One region of the Mesorhizobium sp. LEGMi-168a genome, then DNA from elsewhere that is predicted to be linked to it. Evidence: riboswitches for the same ligand, from Rfam matches in the RefSeq annotation. Region 1 holds a riboswitch; each other region holds the start of a gene.
The links. Region 1 has a riboswitch for cobalamin ahead of metE (5-methyltetrahydropteroyltriglutamate--homocysteine S-methyltransferase). Riboswitches for the same ligand answer to the same signal wherever they lie in the genome.
Positions count from the first base shown of each region.

Region 2: another riboswitch for cobalamin. It lies ahead of AC4FWB_RS32710 (CbtB domain-containing protein); the one in region 1 lies ahead of metE (5-methyltetrahydropteroyltriglutamate--homocysteine S-methyltransferase).
Region 3: another riboswitch for cobalamin. It lies ahead of AC4FWB_RS31325 (DUF1636 family protein); the one in region 1 lies ahead of metE (5-methyltetrahydropteroyltriglutamate--homocysteine S-methyltransferase).

Region 1 is NZ_JBZEGV010000035.1:108-10,702, forward strand. Features, by position in the region: partial or broken gene AC4FWB_RS29645 (IS256 family transposase) at 20-871, shown strand; cobalamin riboswitch at 1,318-1,519, shown strand; gene metE (5-methyltetrahydropteroyltriglutamate--homocysteine S-methyltransferase) at 1,613-3,973, shown strand; partial or broken gene AC4FWB_RS29655 (cytochrome-c peroxidase) at 4,337-5,269, opposite strand; gene AC4FWB_RS29660 (hypothetical protein) at 5,333-5,587, opposite strand; gene AC4FWB_RS29665 (Ros/MucR family transcriptional regulator) at 5,902-6,366, shown strand; gene AC4FWB_RS29670 (IS1182 family transposase) at 6,567-7,937, opposite strand; gene AC4FWB_RS29675 (OmpW/AlkL family protein) at 9,287-9,982, shown strand; partial or broken gene AC4FWB_RS29680 (transposase) at 10,438-10,595, opposite strand, start outside.
Region 2 is NZ_JBZEGV010000049.1:10,759-21,353, forward strand. Features, by position in the region: gene cbiB (adenosylcobinamide-phosphate synthase CbiB) at 1-812, shown strand, start outside; gene cobO (cob(I)yrinic acid a,c-diamide adenosyltransferase) at 809-1,432, opposite strand; gene cobU (bifunctional adenosylcobinamide kinase/adenosylcobinamide-phosphate guanylyltransferase) at 1,434-1,955, opposite strand; gene AC4FWB_RS32705 (CbtA family protein) at 1,948-2,742, opposite strand; gene AC4FWB_RS32710 (CbtB domain-containing protein) at 2,758-2,937, opposite strand; cobalamin riboswitch at 2,976-3,174, opposite strand; gene AC4FWB_RS32715 (gamma-glutamylcyclotransferase) at 3,246-3,917, opposite strand; gene AC4FWB_RS32720 (aromatic ring-hydroxylating oxygenase subunit alpha) at 4,071-5,267, shown strand; gene AC4FWB_RS32725 (MFS transporter) at 5,246-6,445, opposite strand; gene AC4FWB_RS32730 (acetyltransferase domain-containing protein) at 6,671-7,672, shown strand; gene AC4FWB_RS32735 (methyltransferase family protein) at 7,669-8,145, shown strand; gene AC4FWB_RS32740 (MerR family transcriptional regulator) at 8,471-8,857, opposite strand; gene mgtE (magnesium transporter) at 9,005-10,432, opposite strand.
Region 3 is NZ_JBZEGV010000041.1:14,505-25,099, reverse strand. Features, by position in the region: gene nuoG (NADH-quinone oxidoreductase subunit NuoG) at 1-1,091, opposite strand, end outside; gene AC4FWB_RS31365 (helix-hairpin-helix domain-containing protein) at 1,165-1,848, opposite strand; gene nuoF (NADH-quinone oxidoreductase subunit NuoF) at 1,925-3,229, opposite strand; gene AC4FWB_RS31355 (NADH-quinone oxidoreductase subunit E) at 3,240-4,541, opposite strand; gene AC4FWB_RS31350 (NADH-quinone oxidoreductase subunit D) at 4,543-5,733, opposite strand; gene AC4FWB_RS31345 (NADH-quinone oxidoreductase subunit C) at 5,743-6,348, opposite strand; gene AC4FWB_RS31340 (NuoB/complex I 20 kDa subunit family protein) at 6,353-6,934, opposite strand; gene AC4FWB_RS31335 (NADH-quinone oxidoreductase subunit A) at 6,925-7,290, opposite strand; gene AC4FWB_RS31330 (winged helix-turn-helix domain-containing protein) at 7,627-8,826, shown strand; cobalamin riboswitch at 8,856-9,061, shown strand; gene AC4FWB_RS31325 (DUF1636 family protein) at 9,102-9,530, shown strand; gene cobW (cobalamin biosynthesis protein CobW) at 9,533-10,570, shown strand; gene AC4FWB_RS31315 (cobaltochelatase subunit CobN) at 10,589-10,595, shown strand, end outside.

The DNA of each region.
Region 1 (10,595 bases):
GGGACTTACTGAAACACGCAATCTGGTCAAGGCGATGGGGATGAGCGGCATTTCCAAGAGCCAGGTCAGCCGACTGTGCGAGGAGATCGATGGCAAGGTGAAGGCCTTCCTCGAACGCCCGATCGAAGGCGACTGGCCATATTTGTGGATCGATGCGACTTATCTGAAGGTGCGCCGCGGCGGCCGCATCGTCTCGGTCGCCGTCATCATCGCGGTGGGCGTGAACAGCGACGGCCGGCGCGAGGTGCTGGGCATGGAGATCGGCACCTCGGAAGCCGAACCGATCTGGACAGAGTTCCTGCGCAAGTTGACCCGGCGCGGCCTCAGAGGTGTCAAGCTGGTTGTCTCCGATGCTCACGAAGGCATCAAGGCAGCAGTCTCCAAGGTGCTGTGCGCCACCTGGCAACGCTGCCGGGTTCATTTCGCCCGCAATGTTCTGGCCCATGCCGGCAAGAGCGGCCGCCGCGTCGTCTCGGCCTTCATCGCCACCGCCTTCGCCCAGGAGACGGCGGAAGCCGCCAGCCTGCAATGGCGCGCCGTCGCCGACCAGATCCGGCCGAAGGTGCCGAAACTCGCCGCCATCATGGATGAGGCCGAGCATGATGTGCTTGCCTACATGAGCTTCCCCAAGGAGCATCGTGTCAAGCTGCACAGCATAAACCCGATCGAGCGGCTCAACGGTGAGATCAAGCGGCGCACAGAGGTCTTCGGCATCTTTCCCAACGACGACGCCATTGTCCGCCTCGTCGGAGCATTGCTGCTGGAGCAGAATGATGAATGGGCCGTCCAGCGTGCCCGCTACATGTCTCTTGAGACCATCAGCCAGATGAGTGATGATCCGCTCGTCAGCCTGCCGGCAGTGGCACGCTGATCAATCCGGCCCATGCCGGAGAGCACGGCGACCAATGCCGTCACCTACACCACGTCAGTGGGCACGATCTTATCGAAACTCTGAAACTAATTGGCGCCACTTACCGGTGGCAGTTTCAGGCGATCTTGATATCATTCGACGTGCTACTGCAGCATGCGACTAGCCTCGCAATTCTGCTGGCGCCACCCTACCGTCACGCCCCAATCGATCCGACCAAAGGCCCCGGCTCGCAATCTTTGCGCAGCCGAGCCAGGCCGTCTGGCAGGCGCGCGCGCCACAGCTCTGCACAGCGCTCATTTGTTGATTTGGCCCGGTCACCTATTCCTGTAGGCGAGGCCCCTAGTCGCCTTCCACGCGATTTGGAGAACACGCCGACAGCGCAACGCGCATTCGCATAATGACATAAACATTTCTTTATACGGTATTGACAAAAGAGTGGACGGCTATGATTGTCTCCGTGTCGTGGTTCTCCGTGCGGCGCTGCCGCATCGGAGCTAAGAGGGAAGCCGGTGCGATGCCGGCGCTGCCCCCGCAACTGTTAGCGGCGAGCCGACCCCACTCATGTCACTGAGGCGAACAGCCTTGGGAAGACGGGCAGAGGCTATGATCCCCGCGAGCCAGGAGACCTGCCACGGCGAACTACGTCCACGGGCGGGGTGTCTTGGCGGGCGCGGCAGCCCGGCGTTCGTGCCGGACTATTAGCGCCTTCTTTGTCCCGCGCCCCAACCATCGGGGTATGGCATGACTGTCTCTCAGCAAATTCCTGTAGCAACGCTCGGCGTGCCGCGTATCGGTCGTCGGCGAGAACTGAAATTCGCGCTTGAAAGCTATTGGTCCGGAAAATCTTGTGCTGCCGACCTTCTCGCGACGGCGAAGGCGCTCCGTGCCGCCATTTGGGAGGAGCAGCGCGATCGCGGCGTGTCGAAAATCCCGTCGAATGACTTTTCGCTCTACGACCATGTACTCGACTCCGCAGCCATGGTCGGCGCCGTGCCGCCCCGCTACGCATGGAATGGCGGCGAGGTCCCACTCGACATCTATTTCGCCATGGCCCGCGGCAACCAAGGTCAGAGGGAGGATTGTAGGCAGGCAGGCCGCCAGCACGCGGCTCATGGATCTAGCCTGAACGCGATGGAAATGACCAAATGGTTCGACACCAACTATCACTACATCGTGCCGGAACTTGACGACGATCAGGCGTTCACGCTCTCGTCGACGAAACCGGTTGATTACTTCCTCGAGGCAAAGGCCCTGGGCATTCACACACGCCCGGTCATGCTGGGGCCGGTCACTTTTCTCAAGCTGGCGAAGTCACCTGCTGAAGGGTTCAGTCCCATCGCGCTACTTCCACGGCTTTTGCCCGTCTACGAGCAACTCCTGCGGAGGTTGAAACTCTCGGGAGCCGATTGGGTGCAGATCGACGAGCCAGCGCTTGTGCTCGATCTAAACCCGAACGAACGAGCTGCATTTGAATTTGCCTATGGGCAGCTGTCAAAGGCCGCGCCCGAGCTGAAGATCATGCTGGCTACCTATTTCGGGCCGCTGGGGGACAATCTCGAGATGACGATTTCTCTGCCGGTAGCCGGGCTGCATGTCGATCTCGTGCGCGCTCCGGAGCAGTTGGAAACGATTGGTCGGCTCGCGCCTAAGGATCTGGTGCTCTCGCTTGGCTTGATCAATGGCCGCAACGTCTGGCGTGCGAACCTCACTGCCATTCTCGACCGCATCAAGCCGATCGTCGCGGGCTGGCCCTTGGACCGAGTCGAGATCGCGCCTTCGTGCTCGATGCTGCATGTGCCGATCGACTTGCGTATGGAGACGGCACTGGATGCTAACATCAGGTCGTGGCTCGCCTTCGCGGCCCAGAAGACCGGCGAGCTGGTCATCCTGGCCCGGGCCTTGTCCCAAGGTAGGGATGCGGTGGCTGGCGAGTTGAAAGCTTCTGCCGAAGCTGCCGCGACTCGCGCAACATCCACGAAGGTCCACGACCCGCTCGTTGAAGGGCGGATCGCCGACATCAACGGCGCTATGAAGCAACGAAAGAGCGCATTTGCCGAGCGTTCCAGGGTCCAGGCCCGCACGCTCGGCCTGCCGCCGTTCCCGACGACGACGATTGGATCCTTCCCGCAGACGCCTCAGGTGCGCAAGGCGCGTTCCGCTCATGCGAAGGGCCAGCTCAGCTATGTCGATTACGAAACCTTTCTGAAGAAGGAGACCGAGGCTGCTATTCGCTGGCAGGAGGAGATCGGGCTGGACGTGCTGGTGCACGGTGAGTTCGAACGAAACGACATGGTACAGCATTTCGGCGAGCATCTGTCCGGCTTCGCCTTCACACAGCAGGCGTGGGTGCAAAGCTATGGCTCCCGCTACGTGCGTCCCCCTATCATCTTCGGCGACGTGTCGCGCCCGAATCCGATGACGATGCGCTGGTGGGAATTCGCTCAGTCGCTTACGGAAAAGCCGGTGAAGGGAATGCTGACAGGCCCAGTGACCATTCTCAACTGGTCTTTTGTTCGCGACGACCTATCCCGCGCCGAGGTCTGCCGCCAGATTGCGCTCGCCATTCGCGATGAAGTGACGGATCTCGAAAGATCTGGCGCAAGGATGATCCAGATTGACGAGGCGGCATTTCGCGAAGGCTTGCCGCTGCGCAAGTGTGATTGGACGGTCTATCTCGACTGGGCTGTCGAATGCTTCCGGATCGCTTCAACGGGTGTGAAGGACGCGACTCAGATCCATACTCACATGTGTTATTCCGAGTTCAACGAGATCATCGACGCGATCGCTGAAATGGATGCGGATGTAATTTCGATTGAGACGTCACGCTCGAAAATGGAACTGCTGGACGCCTTCACGAGCTCCAAATATCCGAATGAAATCGGTCCCGGAGTTTATGACATTCACTCACCACGTGTCCCGGAAGTCGGCGAGATTTCGGCCCTCCTCATGCTTGCCCGCGAGCGACTGTCCGACGGCCAATTGTGGGTAAACCCCGACTGTGGCCTCAAAACGCGCAAATGGGAGGAGGTCCGCCCTGCCCTCATGAATATGGTCGCTGCAGCGCGCTCGCTCCGGGAGAAAGTGCAGGCCGGAAGTCTTTGATCTCTCACCATGTGTGAATCATCAACCACCGCGTGAAGGCCGTGAATGTGTAAACCGCATCTTTGGAAATAAGTTACTCCAGCGAAAATCTGCGGTATCTGCGGATCTGCAGTTTTCCTTCGACACGTGATTTGGAAGGAATACCAACTGGGACAAAAACGCCTTATAGGATAAGCTGCCTACACATTTTTTTGACCAGTCTCACGCCAGCCTAGATGCCTAACGTTATCCCATCGTAACACATTTGGATCGGGCCAAGTATTTGCGTTCTCATTGAGGTCGTGATTGTCCAGTGAAAGTCGCAATCATTGTTCATTGCGACTTTCCGTAGCCAGTTGGCCGTTTATTTTCCTAAGATGCGCGATCTTCGTCTGCCAGTTTTTCGCCAAGCTGGGTGGTCCCCATGATGGCGACGGCCTGTTTCAGATCCCAGACCTTGCCCGAATGAAAGTATGGCGCGGTGAGTGCTACGTTGCGCAGCGGCGCACGCGGAAAACATATGAACCGTCGGCTGTATTGGTGACCGCAAATCGGCCCTTGTCATTTTCCGGCAGGACGTCGGGGCTGGGCTTTTCAACGAGGCCGAATGGGTAATAGCCGTCCCCACCAACATTGACCCCGTCATGGCAGGAAGAGCAGCCCTTGTCCATGAAAAGTGTCAGGCCCTGTTTCTGTTCGGAAGTCATGGCGGCATCATCACCTTTGAGGAAATTATCGAAGGGGGCCGGCGTGACCAGTGTCGCTTCGAAGGCTTCGATTGCCTTGGCGAAGTTTTCGAATGTTACGCGATCATCTTCACCCGGGAAAGCTGTATTGAACGACTCGACATATTGCGGCATCGACTTGAGGGTGGCGATGACTTGACCCGGTGTATTGGCCATTTCAACGCTGGCTTGGAACGGTCCCTTCGCCTGAGCCTTCGGGTCTTCGGCGCGACCGTCCCAAAACTGGGCGATGTTGAAGACAGCGTTCAGTACGGTCGGCGCGTTGCGCGGTCCCTTCTGCCAGCCATGGCCGATCCAGGTCTCACGATTGTCGTCGCCGCCGGTTGCCAAGTTGTGGCAGGAGTTGCACGAGAAGACGCCTGACACCCAGACGCGAGGATCAAAGAACATTGGCTTGCCGAGCGCGATCTTCTCCGGGGTGATAGGGTTGTTGGCTACTGCCGGCGTGGTGGATGGCAAAGCCTTGAAAGTGGCCAGAGCCGTTGCTCTGAGGTCTGAGGGGGATTGCTTGCGCAGCAAAAGCGGCCTCTGCTGGCAAGGCGACAGCCACCGCAGTGAATAGGATCTTCATAAATGATCTCGTTGCGTGGTGCACGCAACCACTTTACGATATGCGCTCCGTCAACGCCTTGCGCTAGATCAGCGGCGACACCTGTTTTTTCGCGGTAGAGGCGAAACGGCCGGGAAGTGAACGCTCTTCTCGTTTGGATTCTGAGCGACGGAAGGGCGTGCTGATCGTCAGGCCCCAAGCGCTGGTGCCGGAGCGCGTTTCGATTCTCTCTGCTCCTTCTACTATGAATGAAGAAACCGGGGTCGGCACCTCGTCAGATTTCAGTTCTGGCCGGTCTCCCAGCAGTTCGTATTCTGCCTCCCGGTGTGCCTTCGCCATAGCGCGCACAACATTTGCTTACGAGCTATGGGCTTGGATATTGAGCTCCAGCTTACGCGACTGCTCTCGATATCACTGGAAATTCGGTGCAAAGCTTACGGCCAGGACGCGCCTGAAATGCGCGAAGCACCTCGGTACGGTCGCCAACAACGGACGGATCAATGGTCATGAAGGCGAATATGGCGCTATAGACGTCGCTTCTGGACGAGCGTTGGCAATAATTGCTCTTCGAGACAGTTGTTGCTTTCAGCGACAACCGGTACTATGAAGCGACGCTTCGCCGACTGTATTTCACTCGCCGCCTGGAGCGTTTAATGACGGAAGAAGCCGAAAAGATCATCGACGCCCTCATCGAGCTCACCGCCGATGTCGTGTCTGCCTATGTCTCCAACAATCCGGTTCCGGTGGGAGATCTACCCGGTTTAATCGGTCAAGTGCATGCTGCGCTCAAAGGCGCGGCCGCAGGCCTTTCCGCGGAACAGCCAGAGGCTCTCAAGCCTGCGGTACCGATCAGGAAGTCGGTGACACCGGACTACATCATTTCCCTTGAGGACGGGAAGAAATTCAAATCGCTCAAGCGCCATCTGTCGACCCATTATGGGCTCACGCCGGATGAATATCGTGCCAGATGGGGCTTGCCTGCCGATTATCCTATGGTAGCGCCGAATTACGCCGCGGCGCGCTCGGCCCTGGCCAAGACAATGGGGCTCGGCCGCAAACCGAAAGAGCCGGAGATGCCCGAGCCTGCGAAGCGGACGCGCAAGAAGGTCGCAGCTTGATTTCGGCAATCGAGAGTCGTTCGGGAGCGGCGCAGCCTGGGCTTAACCCGCATGGAATATAAAAAAGGCGGGATCAAACCCGCCTCCAGACCGCTGACAAACCCGTCGATTTTCGGCGGGGTTTTGTTTTGTGGGTTGATTGCACTTGGCAAATTGATGTCGGGAGGCAATGTCAGGAGGCTGGCGACGCAGGTTGGGCCTCATGCGAGGCTCGGTTTAGGCTTTGGCCAGAGGCTGATTGCGATCTTTTTCATGTTCTGGGCGGCGGCTGCGATCAGGCACTGGCAGGCGACGCGTGTTCGCCCTCGGAAGTGGGCGTAGCGATGGCCGAAGAGCTGCTTGGCATCGGCGAAGGATCGCTCGACGGTCTCCTTGCGGCGGCGATAGATGGCCTTGCCCCATGCCGTGAGCCGGTTGGCGTCGACGCGCTCGCGGGCGTCCTGCCAGACATGACGTGTGATGGTGCGCTCGGCCTTGGCGTTTGATGTGCAGGAGGCCAGCAGCGGACAGTCGCGGCAGATGGCTGGGTCGCTCCTATATTGGCGGTAGCCGGCGCGATCGGTTGTGGCGTAAGTGAGCAACTGACCCTGCGGGCAACGATAGCCGTCCAGCTCCGCTTCATGGACGAAGTCGCTCTTCCGCATCTTGCCGGGCTTTGGCGGGCTCGGGTTGCGATAGCCGATGACGCCCCGGACGTTCCTGTCTTCCAGTCCCTTGGCGATGCCCGGCGTGGCATAGCCGGCATCCAGCCCCGCCGCCGCCACCGTGAAGCCGAAGCGCTCCACCTGGCGGTCGAGCCGGCCAAGATAGACGATCGAGTCGTGCACGTTGGCCGGCGTGGTGTATGTGTCGGTGATGATGCCGCAGCGCCCATCCACCGTGCGGTGATCGAGGTAGAAGAAGCCCTTCGGCTTGCCCTCGCGCACCATGTAGCCGGCCTCCGGATCGGCGCGCGAGACCTTGGTCTGCTTCTCAGGCGGCTTGCGCTGCTTGTCCTTCAGCGGCTTCTGGCCATGCAGCGCCCGCTCGGCCTCGATCGCGCGGTCGAGATCGGCCCAGTAGTCGGCACGCGACTTGGCGACCATGGCAAGGTCGTATTTGCCCTTGTTGGCGTTGGCCTTCAGATGCGTGCTGTCGGTATAGAGCACCGTGCCGTCGACCAGACCCACCCGGATCGCCTGCTCGACGATGCGGTCGAAGATCGCTTGCGCGATGCTCTCGTCCTGGTAGCGCCGCCGACGGTTCTGCGACAGTGTCGAGGCGTCGAACACCTTGTCCGTCAGCTTCAGCCGCAGGAACCAGCGATAGGCGACGTTGACCTCGATCTCGCGCACCAACTGACGTTCCGAGCGAACTCCGAACAGGTAGCCGATGAACAAGGCCTTGAACATCAAGGTCGGATCCAGCGGCGGCCGGCCGTTGTCCGCGCAATACAGCGGCGCCGTCAGATCGTGGATGAAGGAGAAGTCGATCGCTCGATCGATCTTGCGAAGCAGATGATCCGCCGGAACCAGTTGGTCCAACGTTACCATCTCAAGCGCGGTCTGTTCGGGGGCGGGTCGCTTCAACATGACCCAGTGAATCAAAAACCCCCGGCTAACGCCAGGGGTTTTGTCAGCAGTCTGAAGGCGGGGTCAAACCCGCCTTCCTTTTCGTAACAGCCTTCCTTCACAAGCAATTCGCGACGCCTTACAGCAACTGGTGCTCGACCTTACAGTTGAGCCAAGTTCTTTCTCGCTCTTATCGATCAGCCGTGGCTACCTCCGGGCGCACCGCGCCCACTCTTGCCAGGACGAAGGAAAAAAACTTCAGCCAGCTTTGCTGAGGCTGCCAGCGGAGGATTTGCTAGTTTAGCGGTCCTGTTCGATCTCGTAGCCGAGACTTCGGCGCGGCAAAAACGAAATTCCGGCACTGGAAATGATCAGGCAGTGGCAGCTGTGTCTTGTGCTGCCACTTCAGCATGGCCTCCAGAGTACCCAATCCTCCAATGTCGCGTTTATAGCTGCTCCTTGGAGGTCGGTCATGGAAGGTTTTAGCTGCCGAGGCTCGTAGGGCGTGCTGACGGCGATCCAGCACTGCATATCGCTCACTAGACGCCCTTCGTTGCGTGACGCATTACTCGTCGAGCTTCCATGTCAATGACGTGGTAGTACACGGTAAGCGGTAGAGCAACTCGCCAACGTCAGAACGCGTGGTGTCATAGACATGTCCGTGTTCACACCGAGATAGACACCTCCCGTCGTGTGAGCGCCGAGTTCAAATCGGTCTGACCAATTGCCTTTGATCGGTCTTAGGTTGATTACCGCCATTACGCCTCTCTCGCATGTGTTCTCTGTGAAGTGCGATTGAAGGTTGTGATCATTCGCTCCCTGTCACCGGTACCCGCCTCCAGCAACCCGTCACACTCATCAGGACCATGGCGATGCTGGTTGCACTTGTTGTCGGATCTTTGACGATGTCCGACATGAGACACGGCGCTGTAAAGTGATCGCGTTGTTCTGCAATCATTTTCCTAGTTGGCACGACACTTGCAGTCGTATGCGCAAATGCGTTGCCGCGGCGCGGACTGGGAGAACTCATCATGATCACGCCCAGTAAACATGCGATCGCCGCCGCGAAAACTAAGCTTTCCCGAGCCGGAGGAGAACCTCGCGCTTGTTTTCCAGTCGACATCATTTTTCACGTTGTCCGGGCATGACCGCATTCGATTTCCACCCAACGCTGAGTTCTCCCGACGACGATCACTATCTTTGGCTTAAGATGTAGAAGGAGAACGGGCACATCCATGGACCGCCAGCCAGTCGGCCAGGGACCCTGGAGCACTTCGGTGGAAAGCAGTTCGATCGCGATCGCGACGCTCTGACGACGATTTTCGACCGTCCCGACAAGATTCCCCTGATCACAAGGAGAAGAGAATATCATGCAGAGAAAGGGAATGGGCGTGGCCCGGGGAGTAGCAACGGGCCTTGTCCTGATGGTGATGGGACAGCAGGCCGTCGCGGCCGAGCTTGCGCAAGCCGCGAACGTCCCGCAGGCGGGAGTCCCGGTCGCGGAATGGCCAAGCCCTTGGCAGATCCGACTGCGCGCGCTGGGGGTCATCACCGAGGATTCGGGCCACGTTAATGGGGTGCCCGGCTCCGATCTTTCCTATTTGGACACCGTGACGCCGGAACTCGATATCTCCTATTTTTTCACGGACAACATCGCCACCGAGCTTATCCTTGGCACCACCTACGCAAACGTCAACGGCCAGGGAGAGATCGGCGGGCTGGGCAACATCGGCAAGGTTTGGCTGCTACCGCCCACGCTCACATTGCAGTATCACTTTACCAATTTCGGCGCATTCATGCCTTATGTCGGTGCCGGCGTGAACTACACGATCTTCTATAACCAGGATGTCGGCAGTGCCGATGCTCTCGATATTAAGAACACGTTCGGCGTCGCGCTGCAGTTAGGATTTGACTACATGATGAACCAACATTGGGGCGTCAACTTCGACATGAAGAAGCTTTTCCTCAAGCCAGATTTCGACGTCACGGTGGACGGCGCGAAACTAGCAGGAAAAGCTGCTCTCGATCCGTGGTTGATAGGCGCAGGTGTCACCTACCACTTCTAATCATGAAAAGCGAAGGCGGCTTGGTGATAGCTGATCTCAACTGAAGTGGCGCCTTGTGCGACCTTTTTATGGTCGTTCCTTCACAGACGACACTTAAGGAAGCCGTTGTTCAGGAGCGGTCGCTCGCTTGCCCGGACCAAGAAAGTGTACTTGGTCAATGCAATCCGACCAACGTTTGAAATGGGATGGCCAGATGCGCCTCGGATCACGGTGACTACCTTCTGGAATGTTGATAGAATCACTTTGCCCGCCAACAGTCTACTGGCTGTGCCTCTGGGAACTCGACGCTCCTCGTCGCCGACAAGATGTCTGTTCAGCCATGTTGAGACAGCTAGCTGTTCTTTGCGCAGCCCGAGACCCGCGTTTGCCCTCCCCATGGCTTGACCCCGCAATGATGCTGTCTGTGAGGTTGTGTGCGTCAAGATCTGCAAAAACGGGGCGGCCATGATGGCTGGTCATGCGGCTTGGCGTGGTGCGAGCTTCCTGTGTTCGCGCAAATCATCCATGTTGATGTAGCGATTTGCCTCCATCCAGTTCTCGTGGGTTTCGACGGCCAAAGCCCTGACGAGACGCAGGCAGCTCTCGGGGTTATCGCACGACATAGGTGCGGGGC
Region 2 (10,595 bases), on a different contig from region 1:
AGGCTTTGTTGATCATCGTGCTCGTGCCGGCCGCCATCGGCCTGACGCTGCATGTCCTGCTCTGGCTGATCTTCCCGTCCGGCCTCGTCATTGCCGCTATCCTCGGCTCCTCACTGCTGTCGCAGAAGAGCCTTGCCGAGCATGTCGAGGACGTCGCCGATGCGCTGGAGACCGGCGGGCTGACGCTCGGCCGCATCGCCGTCTCGCGCATCGTCGGCCGCGATCCGGAAAAGCTCGACAAGGCGGGCGTCGCCCGCGCCGCGATCGAAAGCCTGGCCGAGAATTTCTCCGACGGCATCGTCGCGCCAGCCTTCTGGACCGGCGTCGGCGGGCTGGCGGGAGGTGCCGCCTACAAAGCCGCCAACACCGCCGATTCGATGATCGGCCACCGCACGCCGAAACACGAGGCCTTCGGCCGCGCCGCGGCCCTATTCGATGACAGGATCAACCTGCCGGCATCGCGCCTTACCGGCCTGCTGATCGTGCTGGCAGCCTTCCTGGTCAAGGGCGCCGATCCTCGCAATGCCTGGCAGGTGATGCGCCGCGACGCGAAGAAGCACCGTTCGCCCAATGCCGGCTGGCCGGAAGCCGCCATGGCCGGCGCGCTAGGACTGTCCTTGGCCGGGCCGCGCAGCTATGGCGGCGAGATCGTCGAGGATGCCTTCATGGGCGAAGGTGGCCGGCGCGAAGCGGAGAGCACGGACATAAGGCAAGCGCTGAAACTCTACCGGGTCGCCGACTGGCTGCTGATCGGTCTGTTCGCGGTCCTGTCGGCAATCGTGATCTACCTGACCATTTTGATCGGCGGCTAAAACTCAATTCCCTGCTGGGCCTTAACGCCGGCGGAGAAATGATGCTTGGTCAGCCCCATCTCGGTGACGAGGTCGGCCGCGTCGATCAATAGTGGCTTGGCGTTGCGGCCGGTGACGACGACATGCAGGTCCTCGCGGCGCGCTTTCAGCGCCGCAACCACCTTTTCAAGGTCGAGATAGTCGTAGCGCAGCGCGATGTTGAGCTCGTCGAGCACCACGAGGCTGATCGACGGGTCGGCCATCAGGTCGAGCGCCTTCGCCCAGGCGGCTTCGGCGGCGGCAATGTCGCGCTTGAGGTCCTGCGTTTCCCAGGTGAAGCCCTCGCCCATCGCATGCCAGACGACGCGGTCGCCGAAAGCGGCGAATGCGTCCTTTTCGCCCGTGTGCCATTTGCCCTTGATGAACTGGACGACGCCAATGCGCTTGCCGTAGCCGAGCATCCTCAGCGCAAGCCCGAAGGCCGCGGTGGTCTTGCCCTTGCCCGGTCCGGTGTTGACGATCAGCAGTCCCTTCTCGATCGTCTTGCCCGCCACCTCGGCATCCTGCACCGCCTTGCGCTTGGCCATCTTGGCGCGATGGCGTTCGGCATCCTTGTCGTCGATGGTCTTGTCGTCCGCCATGTCATTTCACCTTGAGCGGCAGCCCCGCCACCATCATCAGCACGCTGTCGGCGACGGCCGCGACCTGCTGGTTGAGCCGCCCGGCGGCGTCGCGGAACCGGCGCGCCAGCGCATTGTCCGGCACGATGCCGAGCCCGACTTCGTTCGACACCACGAACCAGGGCCCGCGCGGACGCGACAGCACGTCAGAGAGCCGCCGGCATTCGGCCTCGATATCGTGCTCCGCCAGCATATGATTGGTGAGCCACAATGTCAGGCAATCGATCAGCACCGTCTGGTGGTCGGGCAAGGCCTCGATCGCGCCGGTGAGATCCAGCGGCGCATCGACGGTCACCCAGCCTTCGCCACGCCGAGAGCGATGCAGCGCGATGCGCTCGTGCATCTCGTCGTCATAGGCTTGCGCTGTGGCGATGTAGGTCCAGGGCGACGGGTTCGCCGTCGCCAAGGTCTCGGCATGCGCGCTCTTGCCGGAGCGCGCACCGCCGATGATGAAGGTCAGATGACCCTGGGAGCGATCAGGCAAAGCTGTCGCGCAGGCTGGTCGCCGTGCCGGTGAAGCGGCCGCGCACCACACCGACGACAGCGCCCAGCACCAGCCAGAACACCAGGTCGGTAAGCGTCACCGCCACCACGAACTGGTGATGCAGTCCTTCGGGAATCGCCGTCTCGAAACTGTCGGGCTGCGGCGCGCCGACGACGTGCGGCGCAACGATCAGCACGACGGCCAGGATAGCCAGCAGCAGCGACTTGCGGAAGGCGATCAAGCCGAGGCCGACAGCGGTCGCCGCCACTGTCGAAATCCACCAGATCTGTCGCGGCAGAAGCTCTGCCGCCGGCATTGCCGGCAGTTCGGGCGGCAGGCCGAGGCCAGGCGCCAGCGTGAACACGGCAAAGCCGGCGAGGCCCCAGAACACGCCCTGGCGCCAGTTGCCGATGCCGCCGGCGAATTCGGAGACCGCGACCAAGATCAGCGCAAAGCCGATGCCGGTGACGATATTGGCGACCACGTTGAAGGCGAAGCGCTCGAAGCCATCGGCCGGCGCCCAGCCTTCGTCCTCGGCCGGAGCGGCCGCTTCCGTCGGCGCCGGAGCCGCGCTGCTCATCGCGTTGTCGGCCGGAGCGGCCGAGCTCATCGCATTGTTGTCTGTGGTCGCGGCATGATCATGGTGATGACCGCCACCCGCCTTTTCATAGACTTCCGCCTTGAGGATCAGCGGCACGGTCGCATAGGCCTGCATGCAGGCGAGCGCTATGCCCGCCACAAGCCCCGCGATCGCCGCGATGAACACGACGTTGCGAAACAGATTCATGATGTCGGACCTGGCTTAATGGCAGGGAAACGCCATCGAGTGGCGATAGTCGTGGGCGGCGTTGTGGACCGCATCGATATGCGAGAAGCCGACAAAGCCGACGACGAAAATGCCGAGCAGCGCGGCCATTGCCAGCTGCATGATGCGCGACTGCGAGGAGACGGAGGCGCCGAGGGAGACGGAAGCGGTATTCATGTCTTGTCCTTTCGCCCTCCACCCGAGGGCATCGAAGTCAAACTTTCCCGTCGCCGGCAGGTCTCCTGGCTCGCGGATCCGCGCCCTTCCCCACCTTCCCGAGGAAAAATCCTCAGTGGTCTATGGAGAGGACTACCGCACACAGTTGCGGGGGCAGCCACGGCTTTGGGCAGGAAGTCCGCCCTCACCGCATTCCCTCTTGGCTCCAAAAACGGAACCGACGACGCGATCGACTATAGGCAGAATCGTCGCGCCCGGCAAACCAAATTCCGTCACGCCGAAGCGCGATTGCGGCATGGTTTCGCGTGCTAGGAGACGGCGATTCGTTTGGCGACAAGCTGCTGCAATCGCCACAAATGGGCGTCGTGGATGCCGCGCGCTTCGAGATTCTTGACGGTGTTGTAGAGATAGTCGGCGCCTGAACCCCAATGGCCACAGGACGTCGCCAGCCTTTCGACCACCTCCTCTTCGCCGAGCGGGCCGGCATAGGTCGTGCCTTTGCGGTTAATGACGAAGGCGAGCGCCCGCAACGGCCCTTTGTCGGTTGCAAGCTGCAGCAGGCGGGGATGGTAGCTGGTCGGCTTCAGCGTCATCTCGCGCCGGAAAAGCCTGTCCAGCGCCTGCCGGCGCTCACCACCGTTCAGCCGGAAGGCAACGCCCTCGCATTGCCCGCCGCGATCCAGCGCCATCATCAGGCCCGGACTCTGCTTGGTGCCGCGCCAGCGCGTCATGTTCATACAGAAGGAGCGATGCCAGCCGCGCGCCATAGCGATCCGCTCCTCGACATGCTCGATTTCAGGCTTCCAGATCAGCGAACCATAGCCGAACAGCCACAGCGGTTCGGTCGCGGGAAGCTCAGCCTCGAACGTATCGAGCATCGCCTCGTAATCGTTGTCGGAGAGATGCTGCGCGTCGGGATCGGGTCCGGAGTCCTCGACCGCACGAAAACAGCGGGCGACCAATTCCTCTGTGAGTGACATCGTTCTTGCAGGCATGCCTTGCGACCCTGATTAGCCCGGCAAGCGCCGGCGTCGGCAAAGCGACCTTAAGGGCGGTGCAGGGACACCACAATGGCCACGCAATTGACAACGGCCTTGGCGGGGTGTCGGCTGTCGGCAGCCAGGGAGAAGCCGATGCAGCCGAATCCGAGCGAACGCGATCTCTACAACGGTCTGACCAGCCTCGAGCCGACATTGCCTGCGGCGGCCTATCGGGATGCTGAGGCCTTCCAACATGATCTCGACGCCATCTGGTACCGGAGTTGGCTGATGGTCTGTCGCGAAGCCGATCTCGCGGAACCGCTTGCCTTTCGAACCGTGCGCATCGGCTCGCAGGAGGTCGTGGTGCTGCGCGACGAGACCGGGAGCTTACGCGCCTTCCACAACACCTGCCGGCATCGCGGCTCGCAGCTTTGCCAGGAGAGCGTGGGGCGGCTGAAAGCAAGGCTGCTTACTTGCCCTTATCACGCCTGGTCCTATTCGCTGCGCGGCGACCTCGCGCGTGTGCCGTCCAAATCGCTGCCCGAAGGCTTCGACAAGGCCGATTATCCGCTCTACCGCGTGGCGCTCTCGGTGTGGCGCGGCTTCGTTTTCATCAACCTTGCCGACGATGCCGGCGGCTCGGCGGAAACCTCCTTCGATCCCGCCTCCGGAAACCTTTCCAACTGGCCGCTGGAGACGCTCGTCACCGGGCACCGGCTCAGCAAGGTGATGAACTGCAACTGGAAGATTTTCTGGGAGAACTTCAACGAGTGCCTGCACTGTCCCGGCGTGCACAAGGACCTGTCACGGCTGGTGCCGATCTACGGCCGCGGCCTGATGTCGAGGCATGACGATCCGGAATGGGCGCGCCACGCCGACAATGACGCGCCGGAGTTTTCCGGCGGCCTGCGCGCCGGCGCCGAGACATGGTCGCGCGACGGGCGCGTCCATGGACCGGTCTTTGCCGGCCTGACGCCGGCCGAGCGCGCCGCCGGCCAGACCTATGCCACCTCGCTGCCCTCTATGTTCGTCGTCGGCCATGTCGACTATGTCCGCACGGTGCGGCTGAGCCCGCTCGGCCCCGAGCAGACCGAGCTCACCGCCGAATGGCTGTTCGCGCCCGATGCGCTTGCGCAGACCGATATCGACAACATCGTCGCCTTCGGCACCCAGGTGCTCGAAGAGGACGCCGCGATCTGCGAGATCAACCAGAAGGGCCTGTGCTCGATCCGCCACGAGGCGGGCGTTCTGATGCCCGAGGAATACGACTTGCGCCGCTTCCACCAATGGGTGCGCGGGCGCCACGCGGCTTTCCAGCCGGTCGCTAGTCAAAAAGATTTCGGCAGATAGCGCCAGGTGAAGAAGCCGCAAAAGGCGGCCAGTATGCCGAGCGTGACGAACACCGAGCCGAGGCCGAAGAAGGTCAGCACCACCGAATAGACCAGCGGCGGCGTCAGCTCGGAAAAATCGAGATAGGTGCGGTAGACCGCAGCCATCTGCGCCTTTTCGTAAGAACGCACCGAACGCATGAAGGCAGTGGAACCCAGCGCGTCGAGTGCGATGGTGAAGAGCGCGCCGCAAAGCAGGAAGGCGGCGGTGAGTAGCGGCGCGGCTGCGCCGACCCCGCCCGCGGCAAGCAGCATGGCCGACATCGCGAAATAGGCGAAGGTCATGGTCCGGCGGCCGCCGAAGCGCTTTCCCGCCCTGCCCCAGAAGATCGCCATGAACAACAGCGCGTTGCCCGCCGAGACCAGCAGCCCGCCGGCAAGCTTGCCCTGGCCGGTGATCACCATGAACAGTGGGCCGTAGACGAAGAAGGTCGTCCAGAAGCAGGAGCGGCCAAAGGCGATCAGCCAGGCGAGACGCAGGCGCGGCTGCGCGATGAAGCGGCCGATATTGGCGAGCGGATTGGCCGGCCGGCTCCTGCCGGGGCGGATCGATGGATTGTCGCCCAGCCGGTAGGTCCAGAACAGCGCCAGCAACGCAAGCGCGAAGGCCACGACCGCGCCATGCGCGGCATAGATGCCGAAACGGGTGTAGAGGAAAATGCCGAGCGTCGGCCCGCCGGTCCAGGCAAACATCGACCACGCCATGCGCAGCGATTCCGCCTGCATGAAGTCGGTCTTGCGGATGTGGTCCATGATGTAGAGGTTGAGCGTGATCGACAGCGCACTCGCTCCCATGACGCGGCAAAGCATGCCGGCGAGTTGACCGGGCAGCGTGTGGGTGACGAAGAAAACCGAGCCGATCGCCAGCATCAGGCAGCCGGCCGTGTAGACCCAGCGCCGCGCGAAGCGGCGGATCAGCATCGGCATGAACAGCGTCACCGACAGCCCGAGCAGCGACACTATGGTGTAGAGGATCGAGACGATCTGCTCATTGTGCAGGATCTCGTAGGCCTGGATCGGGATGACGCTGGAGATCGTGGCCCGCGCAAAGGATTCGACCGCGTAGAGCGAAGCGAAGGTGCGCGCGTCTGCCGGTCTGAGGGCCGGAAGCCAGATCGGATGGCGCACATGGGTGGACATCGGCCCTCCGAAAGTGAATCGCTCGCCAAATCTGGCCGGACCACCGGACGACGGGTAGCAGGAAACCGACTCCGAGAAGCCGAAAAGCGAAGCCGGCCAAAGGCTTTCCGCCACTGGCCTAAAGCGGCTTGCCATGCCGCCCGGAGCGGCTGCTGCCGATCCACCCTCTGTTGTTCGCCCGAACCGTGATAGTCGTTTGGCACGACTGAATCGGATTGCGAGATCATGAGCCTTCAGACGACGAGCGAAGCCGTTCAGGACGCGCCGAAGCACAGTCGCATCGTCGCCATCGATATCCTGCGCGGCATCGCGCTGATCGCCATGGCGAGCTACCACTTCACCTGGGATCTCGAAAATTTCGGCTATACCGCGCCGGGCCTCACCGCCTACGGCTGGTGGAAGTTTTATGCGCGCTGCATCGCCTCGACCTTCCTGTTCCTGGTCGGCGTCAGCCTGTTCCTGGCCCACGGCCGCCAGATCCGCTGGTCGAGCTTCTGGAAGCGTTTTGCCATGGTCGCCGTGGCGGCGATCGCCATCTCGGCCGTCACCTATATCGCGACGCCGGACGGTTTCATCTTCTTCGGCATCCTGCATGAGATCGCGCTGGCCAGCCTGCTCGGCCTCGCTTTTCTCAGGCTGCCGGCGCTGCTGACGGCAATTATCGCGGCAGCCGTAGTTGCTGCACCCTACTATCTCCGCTCTGAATTCTTCGACCATCCAGCGCTATGGTGGGTCGGGCTGTCGGCGACCAACCCGCGCTCGAACGACTATGTGCCGCTGTTTCCATGGTTCGGCGCGGTGCTTGCCGGCATCGCGGTGGTCAAGCTCGCTTCCGCCTCCGGCCTTCTCGCTCGGCTGGGGACCTGGATGCCCGGCCGCTGGTCCGATCCGCTTGTCTTCATCGGCCGGCACAGCCTCGCCTTCTACCTCATCCACCAGCCGGTGCTTTTCGGCTCGGTCTGGCTGCTTTCGCAGGTCATGCCGGCACCACCGCAGGACAAGGAAGCCGGCTTCCTGCCGGCTTGCCAGGCGCAGTGTGAACAGCAGCGGGACACGACGTTCTGTTCCAGCTATTGTGGCTGCATGCTGGACACGCTGAAGGGCGAAGGGTCTCTCGACAAGCTCTACAGCAACGACCAGACCGAGATCTGGAAATCGCATCTTGCCGATCTTGCGAGCACCTGCACTGCGGCGACGGAAAGCAAGATGGAGGGAGGACAACAATGACCGGCACCCAGCCGAAGCATGGGATCATCCCCTGGCCGCCCGTGATCTATGTCGTGGCGATCGCGCTCAGCGTCGTGCTCGGCATGCTCTACCCGCTGCCCTGGATCGGCGACATCTTCGGCGACATCCTGGTCGGCGCCGGCTGGGTGGCGCTGTTTGGCGTCGCCGCACTCTGGGTCACGGCGATCCGCACCATGGTGCGCGCCAGGACGACGCTCAATCCCAACGCCGAGCCCGACCATCTGGTGACGTCCGGGCCCTTCGGCATCACCCGCAATCCGATGTATCTCGCCAACACGCTGCTCTTGATCGGCGTGTCCTTCATCACCGGCATCGCCTGGTTCCTGCTCTTCGCCTTCCTCGCTGCCTTCGCGACGCAGAAGCTGGCGATCGAGAAGGAGGAAAAGATGCTGGCGGCGAAGTTCGGCAAGAAATATCGCGACTACGCCAAGCGGGTTCGGCGCTGGATTTGAGGCTGCGTTGCCTAGGTCCTTGACGACAGGCCGCACACCTCGGCGATTAGCAGAAGCGTCCGCGACGTCGTCATCCTAGGGCGAAGCAAGGAGCGAAGCGACGCGCGCAGACCCTAGGATCCATGCCGTGACGCTAAGGCGTTGCAATGATTCAGAATTCTGCTCCGCTGCACTCTACGATCAAGGTAACGGCATGGATCCCAGGGTCTCCGCGACGCCGCTTCACGGCTGCTCCGCCCTGGGATGACGAAGTTCGAAAGCTCCGGCCAATCTCGAACGTTTGCGACAGTTAGCCTAGCTGAATTCTTTGGCTGCCAGCGGACCGCTACGTATTCACGCCCAACTCCGCCAACCGCTCCACGCAGGACTCCTCGGCCTGATCGAGCTCGGCAAGCGTCTCCTCGAGGTCGCGCCGCTTCTGGCGCAGATCCTCGCGCTTTTCCTCGATACGCTTGATCATCAGCTTGAGCTGGCCCACCTCGCCGGGCGGCTCCTTGTACATCTGGATGATTTCGCGGATCTCGGCGATCGAGAAGCCAAGGCGCTTTCCGCGCATGATCTGACGGATGAGATGCCGGTCGGACGGGCGAAACAGCCGTGTGCGGCCGCGCCTTACCGGCTGCACCAGCCCTTCGTCCTCATAGAACCGCAACGTCCGCGTCGATACGTCGAACTCGCGCGTCAGCTCGGTGATCGTATAATATTCCCGCATTCTCGCTCCCACGCCCAAAAACGTCCAGGCATCGCCACGCAGGAGCGTCGCCCTTCCCTCCGATCAAACCCCGTCATATGCCGGAATCGGCATATGACCCCAAATCAACGTCGCACGGCATTTACGTAAAAGTCAATTAACGTCTTGTCAGGCTCCGGCACCCAGGTGCAACCACCATGTAGCGAGGCTGAGGAAGGCGAGGAACCCGATAACGTCGGTAATCATCGTCGTGAAGATCGATGATGAAATCGCCGGATCGGCCCCGAGCTTGTCAAGGAACAGCGGAATGAGGATGCCGCCAAGCGCCGCGGCGAGCATGTTGAGGATCATCGCCGCGGCGATGACGAAACCGAGATCGGGATTGTGGAACCAGAAGCCGGCGACCAGCCCAAGGATCGCCGCAATGACCGCGCCATTGAGCAGGCCGACCATCACCTCGCGGCGAATGACGCGGCCCGCATTGTAGATGTCGAGGTCGCGTGTGGCGAGCGCACGCACGGTCACGGTCATCGTCTGCGTCCCGGCGTTGCCGCCCAGCGAAGCGACGATCGGCATCAATGCGGCAAGCGCCACCATTTCCTCGATCGTCGCGCCGAACATACTGATCACCGAGGCCGAGATGAAGGCTGTACCAAGATTGACCAGCAGCCACGGCACCCGCGAGCGCGATGTCGCCGCAATGGTGTCCGACAATTCTTCGTCGCCGACGCCGCCCATGCGCAGAAGGTCTTCCTCCGCTTCCTGCTGGATGACGTCGACCACGTCGTCGATGGTGAGCACGCCGACCAGCCGGTCGTTCTCGTCCACCACGGCGGCCGAGAGCAGGTCGTACTGCTCGAACTCCCGCGCCGCCTCTTCCTGGTCCATGGTGGCCGGGATGGCGTGCCGCGTCTCGTGCATCACGTCCTCGACCTTCACCGCGCGCTTGGTGCGCAGTATCTGGTCGAGGTCGATGGCGCCGAGCAACTTGAAGCTCGGATCGATGACGAAGATCTGGCTGAAGCGGTCCGGAAGGTTCTTGTCCTCGCGCATGTAGTCGATGGTCTGGCCGATCGTCCAGAACGGCGGCACGGCGACGAACTCGGTCTGCATGCGCCGGCCGGCCGTCTCTTCCGGATAGTCGAGCGAGCGCCTCAGCCTGATGCGTTCGGTGAAGGGCAGTTGCGAGAGGATCTCTTCCTGGTCTTCCTGGTCGAGGTCCTCGAGGATGTAGACGGCGTCGTCGGAATCGAGCTCCTGCACCGCCTGCGCGATCTGCTCGTTGGGCAGGTTGTCGACGATGTCGAGACGGATCGCCTCGTCGACCTCGGTCAGCGCCGAGAAGTCGAAATCGGATCCGAGCAGCTCGACCAGCGCACGGCGTTGTTCGGGATGCAGCGCCTCGATGAGGTCGCCCAGTTCCGACTGGTGCAGGTCGTCGACTTCGCGCTTGAGGGTCAGCGTATCGCGGTCGGCAATCGCCGCACCGATCTGGGCAAGGAAGGAAGAACGGACGGCGCCGTCCTCGCCATAGATGTCGGCGTGGTGCTCGTCGGCGGCCCTGGCGCCGGTGATCTCTCTGTCCTGGCCTTCCACCAGCGCCTCCCGCCAACAGGAATCCGGAAAGGGTGCGAAATCAGGTCTAGAACATGATTCCCGAAAGTGGAAACCGCATTTCGGGAAAATCCGATGCCAATGCGGCAGATAGGGCCGTCATGCGATTCGTCTTGCGAAATCGTTGCGCTAGCATACGGAATAT
Region 3 (10,595 bases), on a different contig from region 1:
AAGATGTAGCTGGCGCGGCCCAGCGACGGATCGAGCGCTGCGCCATCCTGGCGGCAGTCGATGTTCTTCGAACCGAGCGCACCCATCAGAAGCTTGAGCGCATAGATCTCCTCGACCGCGGCGAGGTCGCCGGCGATGGCGCCGATGCGCTCGGGTGCGGTCTTCGACACTTCATCCTTGATCGCAGCGAAGGCCTCCGCCCAGCTGGCCGGAACGAGCTTGCCGTTCTTGCGCACATACGGGCGATCAAGGCGCTGCGTGCGCAGGCCGTCCCAGATGAAGCGGGTTTTGTCGGAAATCCATTCCTCGTTCACCGCTTCGTTGACGCGCGGCAGGATCCGCATCACTTCACGACCGCGGCTATCGACGCGGATCGCCGAGCCGACGGCGTCCATGACGTCGATCGATTCCGTCTTGGTCAGCTCCCACGGCCGCGCCTGGAAGGCGAACGGCTTGGAGGTCAGCGCGCCGACCGGGCAGAGGTCGATGACGTTGCCCTGAAGTTCCGACGTCATCGCCTGTTCGAGATAGGTGGTGATCTCGGCGTCCTCGCCGCGGCCGATCAGGCCGAGCTCGGAAATGCCGGCAACTTCAGTGGTGAAACGGACGCAGCGCGTGCAGTGGATGCAGCGGTTCATCACCGTCTTGACGAGCGGGCCGATATACTTGTCTTCGACCGCACGCTTGTTCTCGTGATAGCGCGAGGAATCGACGCCGAAGGCCATCGCCTGATCCTGCAGGTCGCACTCGCCGCCCTGGTCGCAGATCGGGCAATCCAGCGGATGGTTGATCAGCAGGAACTCCATCACGCCTTCGCGGGCCTTCTTGACCATCGGCGTGTTGGTGAAGATTTCCGGCGGCTCGCCGTTCGGGCCGGGGCGCAGGTCGCGCACGCCCATGGCGCAGGAGGCCTGCGGCTTGGGCGGACCGCCCTTCACCTCGATCAGGCACATGCGGCAATTGCCGGCGATCGACAGCCGCTCGTGGAAGCAGAAGCGCGGCACTTCCGCGCCGGCGTCCTCCGCCGCCTGCAGCAGCGTGTAATGGTCGGGTACCGTGATCTCTTTCCCGTCGACCTTAAGCTTTGCCATTCGCCTCAAACCCTCGCGGATTTCCCGCAATCTCTCGTTCCGGACGCGACCGATGCCGCGTCCGGCATTTCATTCACTTACTCGCAGCCAGCGCCGCCGCTTGGGCAGTCCAGTCGTCGCGACCGATACGGCCGGCAAGCGACAGGTAGTCCTCGACCCAGGCGATCTCTTCCGACGTCCAGGCGGCGATCTGGCCATAGGTCCAGATGCCGAGGCCGTTCAGCACCTTCTCCAGCTTCGGCCCGATGCCCGAGATCGCCTTCAGGTCCGAAGGCCTCCCAGGCTTGTCGATCGCCTTGGGCTGCCTGAAATCTTCCGGCATCAGCCCGGTGGCAGCCGCTTCCGCGACCGTGTCGGCGCCTGTCGAGTCGAGCGCCTTCTCGGCCGTGGTCGCTGCAATGTCGGTCACGTCCCTGGCGAAGATCTGCGCCTCGGCAATCAGCGTCTCGGTCGCCTTTCGAGCCTTGGAGGAGTTGGCCGCGGCTTCAGTCTGCGCCTCGAGATCGTCGAAGAATGGCTGGAACATGCGCTGCGAGGCTTCGAACGCGCCGGTGAACGCGCCCATCCACATGCCGACAGCATGGTTGGCAAGACCGATGCCGAGCGCCGACATGGCCGCCGCGCCGGCGACCGGATGCGCCAAAAGGTTGACGGCGCCGGCCATCTCCTTCGGCATCATCTTGGTCAGGTCCTGGTTCATTTTCTCGAGTTGTTCCAAATCCAACATCAACGGGTAGGGTATCGAATACGTCGCCATAGACATCTCCTGGTCGTTTCTTCGTACGCCCCGCCCCTGCTTTTCCGTCCCGGGCAAATGCCCGTCTTCACAAATTCTATTCCGCCGCCACCATCACCGGTTCGACCCGGTGCGCGTTGCGCGAAAACTCGTCGATGCGGCGTTCCACCTCGCCGCGGAAGTGCCGCATCAGGCCCTGGATTGGCCAGGCCGCCGCGTCGCCCAGCGCGCAGATCGTGTGGCCCTCGACCTGCTTGGTGACGTCGAGCAGCATGTCGATCTCGCGCTTCTGCGCCTCGCCGCGCACCAGCCGCTCCATCACCCGCCACATCCAGCCGGTGCCTTCGCGGCATGGCGTGCACTGGCCGCAGCTCTCATGCTTGTAGAAATAGGACAGCCTGGCGATCGCCTTCACGACGTCGGTCGACTTGTCCATGACGATGACGGCCGCGGTCCCGAGGCCGGATTTGAGGTCGCGCAGCGCGTCGAAATCCATCGGCGCGTCGATGATCTGCTCGGCCGGCACCAAGGGCACGGACGCACCGCCCGGGATGACGGCGAGCAGATTGTCCCAGCCGCCGCGAATGCCGCCGCAATGCGTCTCGATCAACTCGCGGAACGGGATCGACATCGCCTCTTCGACGGTGCACGGATTGTTGACGTGGCCGGAGACGCAGAACAGCTTGGTGCCGGCATTGTTCGGCCGGCCGAAGGACGAGAACCAGGCAGCGCCTCGGCGCAGGATGGTCGGCGCCACCGCGATCGATTCGACGTTGTTGACGGTGGTCGGGCAGCCATAAAGGCCGACATTGGCCGGGAATGGCGGCTTCAGCCGCGGCTGGCCCTTCTTGCCTTCGAGGCTTTCGAGCAGCGCCGTCTCCTCGCCGCAGATATAGGCGCCGGCGCCATGGTGCATATAGACGTCGAAGTCGTAGCCGGACGTGTTGTTCTTGCCGATGAGCTTGGCTGCGTAAGCCTCGTCGATGGCCCGCTGCAGCGCCTCGCGCTCGCGGATGAACTCGCCGCGCACATAGATGTAGGCCGCGACCGCGCCCATGGCGAAGCCGGCGACCAGCGCGCCCTCGACCAGCGTGTGCGGATCGTTGCGCAGGATGTCGCGGTCCTTGCAGGTGCCCGGCTCGGATTCGTCGGCATTGATGACCAGATAGCTCGGCCGCCCGTCGCTCTGCTTGGGCATGAACGACCATTTGAGGCCCGTCGGGAAGCCGGCGCCGCCGCGGCCGCGCAGGCCCGACGCCTTCATCTCGTTGACGATCCAGTCGCGCCCCTTGGCGATGAGGCCGGGCGTGTCGTCCCAAATGCCGCGCGCCTGTGCTCCGGCCAGCGACTTGTCGAACAGGCCGTAGATGTTGGTGAAGATGCGGTCTTTGTCCTGAAGCATGGTTCGTCCCTCAGACCGGCTTCTTGCCAAAGACGCGGATGTATTCGGCGACGCCGCCCTTGGCGAGCGCCTTGGCCTGCTTCACCCAGTCGTCCCGCTCGATGCGGCCGCGGAAGCTGAGATAACCGTCGACCCATTCGCGCTCGGCTTTCTTCCACGCGGCGACCTGCGCGAAGGTGTAGATGCCCAGCGAATGCAAGGTGCTCTCGATCTTCGGTCCGACGCCCGAGATCAGCTTGAGATCGTCAACCGTTGCCGGGCGCTCGATGCCGGCCGGGCGATTCTTGTCCTCGAGCGAAGGCTTCGCCATTTTGGCGACAGGCTGCTTGGTTTCGGGCGACTTGAAGGCGGAAGCCGGTTCGGCCTTGATCGTCGGCCCGCTGCGCGGCTTCGAAACCCCTTCGACTTCCGGATCAGCCTGGTTGGCATTGGCGGCGGAATGGCGCGGCGCCCTGACGCTGGCCGCCTTCTCGGTGGCCGGCGAAACCTTGACTGGCGACGGCGTCCTCAGCGCCGGGCTGGTTTCGGGCGCATCCGTCTTCGGCTTGCTGGACTTCGAAGGCCCGACCGGGGTCGATGGCGCCGGCGTGGCGGGCGCCTGCGAGACGGCGGCGGCTGGCGCGGCTGCCGATGCAGCTGCCTCCCTGGCCGCCTTCGCCGCAGCCTTGGCTTCCTTCTCGCGAGTCGACTTCAGGATGGCCTTCTCGCTCTTCAGCGTCGTCAGCCCGGACGCCGGCTCCGAGCCCGTGCGGCCGTTCTGTGGTCCGGGCTTTACAGTGGCGCCCTTGCCGGCCTCATAAAGATCGATGATCTCGGCCAGCCGCTCCGGCGTCAGGTCTTCAAAAGTGTCCTTGAAGATCATGACCATCGGCGCGTTGACGCAGGCGCCGAGGCATTCGACCTCCTCCCACGACAGCGTGCCCTTGTCGTTGGTGTGGAACTGGTCGTGATGGATCTTCGACCGGCAAACATCCATCAGCGCTTCCGAGCCGCGCAACATGCAGGGCGTGGTGCCGCAGACCTGGATATGGGCCCGCGTGCCGACCGGATTGAGCTGGTATTGCGTGTAGAAGGTCGCGACCTCGAGGCCACGGATGCGCGGCATGCCGAGCATGTCGGAGATCGTCTCGATCGCCGCCTTGGTGACCCAGCCTTCCTGTTCCTGCGCCAGCATCAGCAAGGGGATGATGGCCGACTGCTCACGTCCCTTCGGATATTTGGCGATCCACTGCTTGGCCGCCGCCGTGTTCGCCTTGTTGAAGGCGAAGGAGGCTGGCTGGACGCTGGCATCTGCGAGACGGCGGACTGACATTTTAGCGATCGACCTCACCAAACACGATGTCGAGGGAGCCAAGCACGGCCGTGACGTCGGCCAGCATGTGGCCGCGACACAGGAAATCCATGGCCTGCAGATGCGCGAAGCCCGGCGCGCGCAGCTTGCAGCGATAGGGCTTGTTGGTGCCGTCGGAGACGAGATAGACGCCGAACTCGCCCTTGGGCGCCTCGACCGCCGCATAGACCTCGCCGGCCGGCACGCGATAGCCCTCGGTGTAGAGCTTGAAGTGGTGGATGAGCGCTTCCATCGAGCGCTTCATCGCCGCGCGCTTCGGCGGCACCACCTTGCCGTCGAGGTTCGACACCGGCCCGGCGCTTTCCTTGCCGAGCAGCAGATCGACGCACTGGCGCATGATCTTCGCCGACTGGCGCATCTCTTCCATGCGCACGAGGTAACGGTCGAAGCAGTCGCCGTTCTTGCCGACCGGGATGTCGAAATCCATCTCGGAGTAGCATTCATAAGGCTGCGCCTTGCGCAGGTCCCAGGCAGCGCCCGAGCCGCGCACCATGACGCCCGAGAAACCCCAAGCCCAGGCGTCGGCAAGCGAAACCGTGCCGATATCGACATTGCGCTGCTTGAAGATGCGATTGGGCGTGAGCAGCGCGTCGAGGTCGTCGATCGACCTCAGGAACGGATCGATCCACTTGCCGATATCCTCGATCAGCTTCTGCGGCAGGTCCTGGTGGACGCCGCCCGGCCGGAAATAGGCCGCGTGCATGCGCGATCCGGAGGCGCGCTCATAAAACACCATCAGCTTTTCGCGCTCGACGAAGCCCCACAGCGGCGGGGTCAGCGCGCCGACGTCCATCGCCTGCGTCGTCACATTGAGGATGTGCGACATGATGCGGCCCATTTCAGAATAGAGCACGCGGATCAGCTGGCCGCGCTTCGGCACCTCGATGCCGAGCAACCGCTCGGCTGCAAGCGCGAAGGCATGCTCCTGGTTCATCGGCGCGCAATAGTCGAGCCGGTCGAGATAAGGCACGGCCTGCAGGTAGGTCTTGGCCTCGATCAGTTTTTCCGTGCCGCGATGGAGCAGCCCGATATGCGGATCGACGCGGTCGACCACCTCGCCGTCGAGCTCAAGCACAAGGCGCAAAACGCCATGCGCCGCAGGATGCTGCGGACCGAAGTTGATGTTGAAGTTGCGGACGGAGGTTTCAGCCATTGTGGCGCCTCAATTTGCCTTCGCCTTCTCGTCGCCCGGCAGGACGTAATCCGTTCCCTCCCACGGGCTCAAAAAGTCGAAGTTTCTGAATTCCTGCTTCAATTCCACCGGCTCGTAGATCACGCGCTTGGCTTCGTCGTCGTAGCGCACCTCGACAAAACCGGTCAGCGGGAAATCCTTGCGCAGCGGATGCCCATCAAAGCCGTAGTCGGTGAGGATGCGCCGCAGATCCGGATGGTCGGAGAACAGCACGCCATAGAGATCGTAGGTCTCGCGCTCGTACCAGTCGGCGCCGGGATAGACAGCGGTCAGCGACGGCACCAGCGTTTCCTCGTCGGCCTGGACCTTGAGGCGGATGCGGACATTCTGCTTCGGCGACAACAGGTGGTAGACGACGTCGAAGCGCCTGGCGCGCGACGGATAGTCCGCGCCACAGACGTCGATGATCGAGATGAACTGGCAGCGCGCGTCGTCGCGCAGGAAGGTCGCCACCTCGATCAAATTGCCCGGCTCGACGGAAACCGTCAGCTCGCCATAGGCAAGCACGGCCTCGCCGATGCGGCCGGAGAGCTTCTCGCCGAGATAGGTGGAGAGTTCGTTCAACGCCAGGGTCATTGGCTCACCGTTCGATCGTGCCGGTGCGGCGGATCTTCTTCTGCAACAGAAGAATGCCGTAGAGCAGCGCTTCCGCGCTTGGCGGACAGCCGGGCACATAGATGTCGACCGGCACGATGCGGTCGCAGCCGCGAACCACCGAATAGGAATAGTGGTAGTAGCCGCCGCCATTGGCGCAAGAACCCATCGAGATGACGTAGCGCGGCTCCGGCATCTGGTCGTAGACCTTGCGCAGCGCCGGCGCCATCTTGTTGGTCAGCGTGCCGGCGACGATCATGATGTCGGACTGGCGCGGAGACGCGCGCGGCGCGACGCCGAAACGCTCGCTGTCGTAGCGCGGCATCGAGGTGTGGATCATCTCGACCGCGCAGCAGGCGAGGCCGAAGGTCATGAACATCAGCGAGCCGCTGCGCGCCCAGGTGATCAGCGCCTCGGTCGAAGTGACAAGGAAACCCTTGTCGGCCAGCTCATTGTTGATTTCGAGGAAGAAGGGATCGTCCTCCCCCACCGGCCTGCCGGTGTTGGGGTCGATGATGCCCTTGGGCTTCGGCGCGACGAGGGTGCCTGAACTGTCGTTCAATCCCATTCCAGCGCTCCTTTTTTCCATTCATAGGCAAAGCCGATGGTCAGCACCGCCAAAAACACCATCATCGACCAGAAGCCGAGCATGCCGACCTTCGAGAAGGACACCGCCCACGGGAACAGGAAGGCGACTTCGAGATCGAAGATGATGAACAGGATCGACACCAGGTAGAAACGGATATCGAACTTCATGCGGGCGTCGTCGAACGAGTTGAACCCGCATTCATAGGCGGAAAGCTTTTCCGGGTCGGGATTGCGGTAGGCCACCAGGAACGGCGCGACGATAAGCGCGAGACCGACGACCATCGCCACCGCGATGAAGAGGACGATGGGCAGGTACGAAGTCAGGAGTGCGCTCATGCGGCGACTTTCCTTTGGCGGGCCAGTTCACTTTGATTACAGCAAGGGACTCTAATGCGGAAGCGTGACAGTTTAACCCGCTGAACCGTTTTAAGGGCCCTATGCTGCGACGCGGCGAGGGTTAGCGCAGCGGTTCCAGCGACGCAAGTCAAACCTTGTTCAAAATCCGGGCCTGGACGCCATATCGAAAGAAACTGGTCCGATCCGCTCCTGTTTGATTTCCTTCACTTTTTACTCCACTTTTCTCTCCTGACATATCTCCCGCCATTTGCCTGCTAGCATGGCCGGAATCGCGAGCTGGAAATCCCGGCAAAGGAACAGGGCAAGAGTAGCTTGATGAAGGAAAAAATCTCGCTTCGCACTGCCAGGCGCATCGCGCTCGGCGCGCAGGGCTTTACTGACCCTCGCCCCAGCGGCGAGCCCAACCGTCGGCACCTCTCCCGCGTGCTCTCCCGAACCGGGCTGCTGCAGATCGATTCCGTCAGCGCGGTGGTTCGCGCCCACTACATGCCGCTTTATTCGCGCCTCGGCCCCTACCCGCTTGCGCTGCTCGACAATGCCGCGGTCACCCGCAAGCGCGCGGTGTTTGAATATTGGGCGCATGAGGCGTCCTTCCTTCCGGTTGAGACCTGGCCGCTGATGCGCTGGCGCATGCGGCGCGCCGAGCAGGGCGAGGAAATGTATCTCGGCCTCGCCAAATGGGGCCGCGAGCGCAAGGAGATGATCGAGGAGATCTACGGGCAAGTCGCCGAACGCGGGCCGATCGCCGCCTCCGACATCGAAGGCCACAAGGGCAATGGCGGCTGGTGGGGCTGGAGCGAGGCCAAGCACGCCTTCGAATGGCTGTTCTGGGCCGGACGCATCACCACCGCCTACCGGCGCGGCTTCGAGCGCTACTATGACCTGCCGGAACGTGTTCTGCCGCAAGCCATTCTCGATCTGCCTGTCCCGTCGGTGGAGGACGCACACCGCGAATTGCTGCGCATTTCCGCCCGCGCCCATGGCATCGCCACCTATGGCGACCTGCGCGACTATTTCCGCCTGGCGCCGGGCGACACCAAAGACCGCATCGAGGAACTGGTCGAAACGGGCGAGTTGCTGCCGGTGAAAGTCGAAGGCTGGGACAAGACCGCCTATCTGCACAAGGACGCCCGCATGCCGCGCCGGATCGAGGCCCGCGCCCTGCTCGCGCCATTCGATCCAGTCGTCTTCGAGCGAACGCGCACCGAAAAGCTGTTCGGCTTCCGCTACCGCATCGAAATCTACACGCCGGCCGAAAAGCGCCAGTATGGCTATTACGTGCTGCCGTTCCTGCTCGGCGACCGGATTGTCGCCCGCGTCGACTTAAGGGCCGATCGCCCGGCGAGCGTGCTGCGCGTCCATGCCGCCTATGCCGAGGCCGGCGCGCCGCCGGAAACGGCTGCTCAGCTCTTCGACGAGCTGAAACAGATGCAGGCATGGCTCGGCCTGGAGGCGATCGAAGTGACGCCGGCCGGCGACCTCGGGCCGGCGCTGGCTGACTTGGCGGTGTCGTAGCCGCGCGTTGACAGGCGCATAGCCGTAAGCCTAAATCCGAGCCAGACGGTCTTCTCCCGGCAAAGGGAGGAGCCAAGAGGGAATGCGGTGCGGAGTTGAAAAATTCCAAATCCGCGGCTGTCCCCGCAACTGTAAGCGACGAGCCTCAGCCGAAAACCACTGGGAAGTTCCCGGGAAGGCGGCGCCAAGGCGATGAAGCGCGAGCCAGGAGACCTGCCGTCTGAGACTTTAAGTATCCGATCGCTCGGCGGGTTTTCCGGGCAAGGAGCCTGGTTTTGGATCGCAACGGCAGTTTTCCGGCTAAAACAGCTGATCTTTCGCCCGAACCCGACGACGCGCTGGCCGGCGTGACCGTCATTGTCTGTTCCTCCTGCCGTGACGAGACCGGTTCGGATGCCCATCCGCGCGCCGGCGCGCTGCTGGCCGAAGACACGCGCCACGCCGCGTCGGGCGAAAACATCCGCATCCGCACCGTCGAATGCCTCGGCAATTGCAAACGCCGTTTGAGCGCTGCGCTGCTGCGCGACGGCTGCTGGAGCTACGTCTTCGGCGATCTGGATACGACCAGTGGCACCGACCTCGTCGCCGGCGCAAAGCTCTTCGCGACCTCGACCGATGGCCTCATCCCTTGGCGTGGCCGGCCCGATTCCCTCAAGCGCGGCCTTGTTGCCCGTATCCCTCCCCTCGACATGCTGAAGGACTGACCATGAACGCTTCCGTTTCCCGCGTGCCCTGCACCGTCGTCACCGGGTTCCTCGGCGCCGGCAAGACGACGCTGATCCGCAACCTGCTCGAAAACGCCAAGGGCAAGCGGCTGGCGATCATCGTCAACGAGTTCGGCGATGTCGGCATCGACGGCGAAATCCTGAAAGGCTGCGGCATCGAGACTTGCCCTGAGGAAAACATCGTCGAGCTCGCCAATGGCTGCATCTGCTGCACCGTTGCCGACGATTTCGTGCCGGCGCTCGACCAGATCCTGTCGCGTACGCCGAAGGTCGATCACATCCTGATCGAGACCTCCGGCCTCGCTCTGCCGAAGCCGCTCGTCCAGGCCTTCCAGTGGCCGACGGTGAAGAGCCGTGTGACGGTCGACGGCGTTATTGCCGTGGTCGACGGCCCCGCACTGGCCGATGGCCGCGTCGCTTCCGACATGGATGCCCTGCAGGCGCAGCGCGCCGCCGACGATTCCCTTGACCATGACGATCCGGTCGAAGAGGTGTTCGAGGACCAGATCGCCTGCGCCGACCTGATCATCCTGTCGAAGAGCGACCTGATGGATGCGGCGGGCTCGAAGCGCGCCAACGCCGTCATCGGCGAGCACGTGGCGCGCGCCGTGAAGGTCGTGCCGACCGCGCACGGCAAGGTCGATCCGTCGGTGCTGCTTGGCCTCGGCCTTGCCGTCGAGAACGACATCGAGAACCGCAAGACCCACCACGACGACGAGCTCGACCACGAGCACGACGATTTTGACTCCTTCGTCATCGATATCCCGTCGATCGCCAATCCCGATGAGCTGGCGAGACGCGTCGCCATCGCCGCCGAGCAGGAAAACGTGCTGCGCGTCAAAGGTTTTGTCGAGGTCGGCGGCAAGCCGATGCGGCTGCTGCTCCAGGCCGTCGGCCCGCGCGTCAACCACTATTACGACCGCGCCTGGACGGCGGAGGATGAGCGCCGTTCGCGGCTCGTCGTCATCGGCCTCAAGGGACTGAACCGCCCGGCGATCGAGCGTATTCTCGCCGGCTGAGGCAAAGCACGAACCGCGATGCATA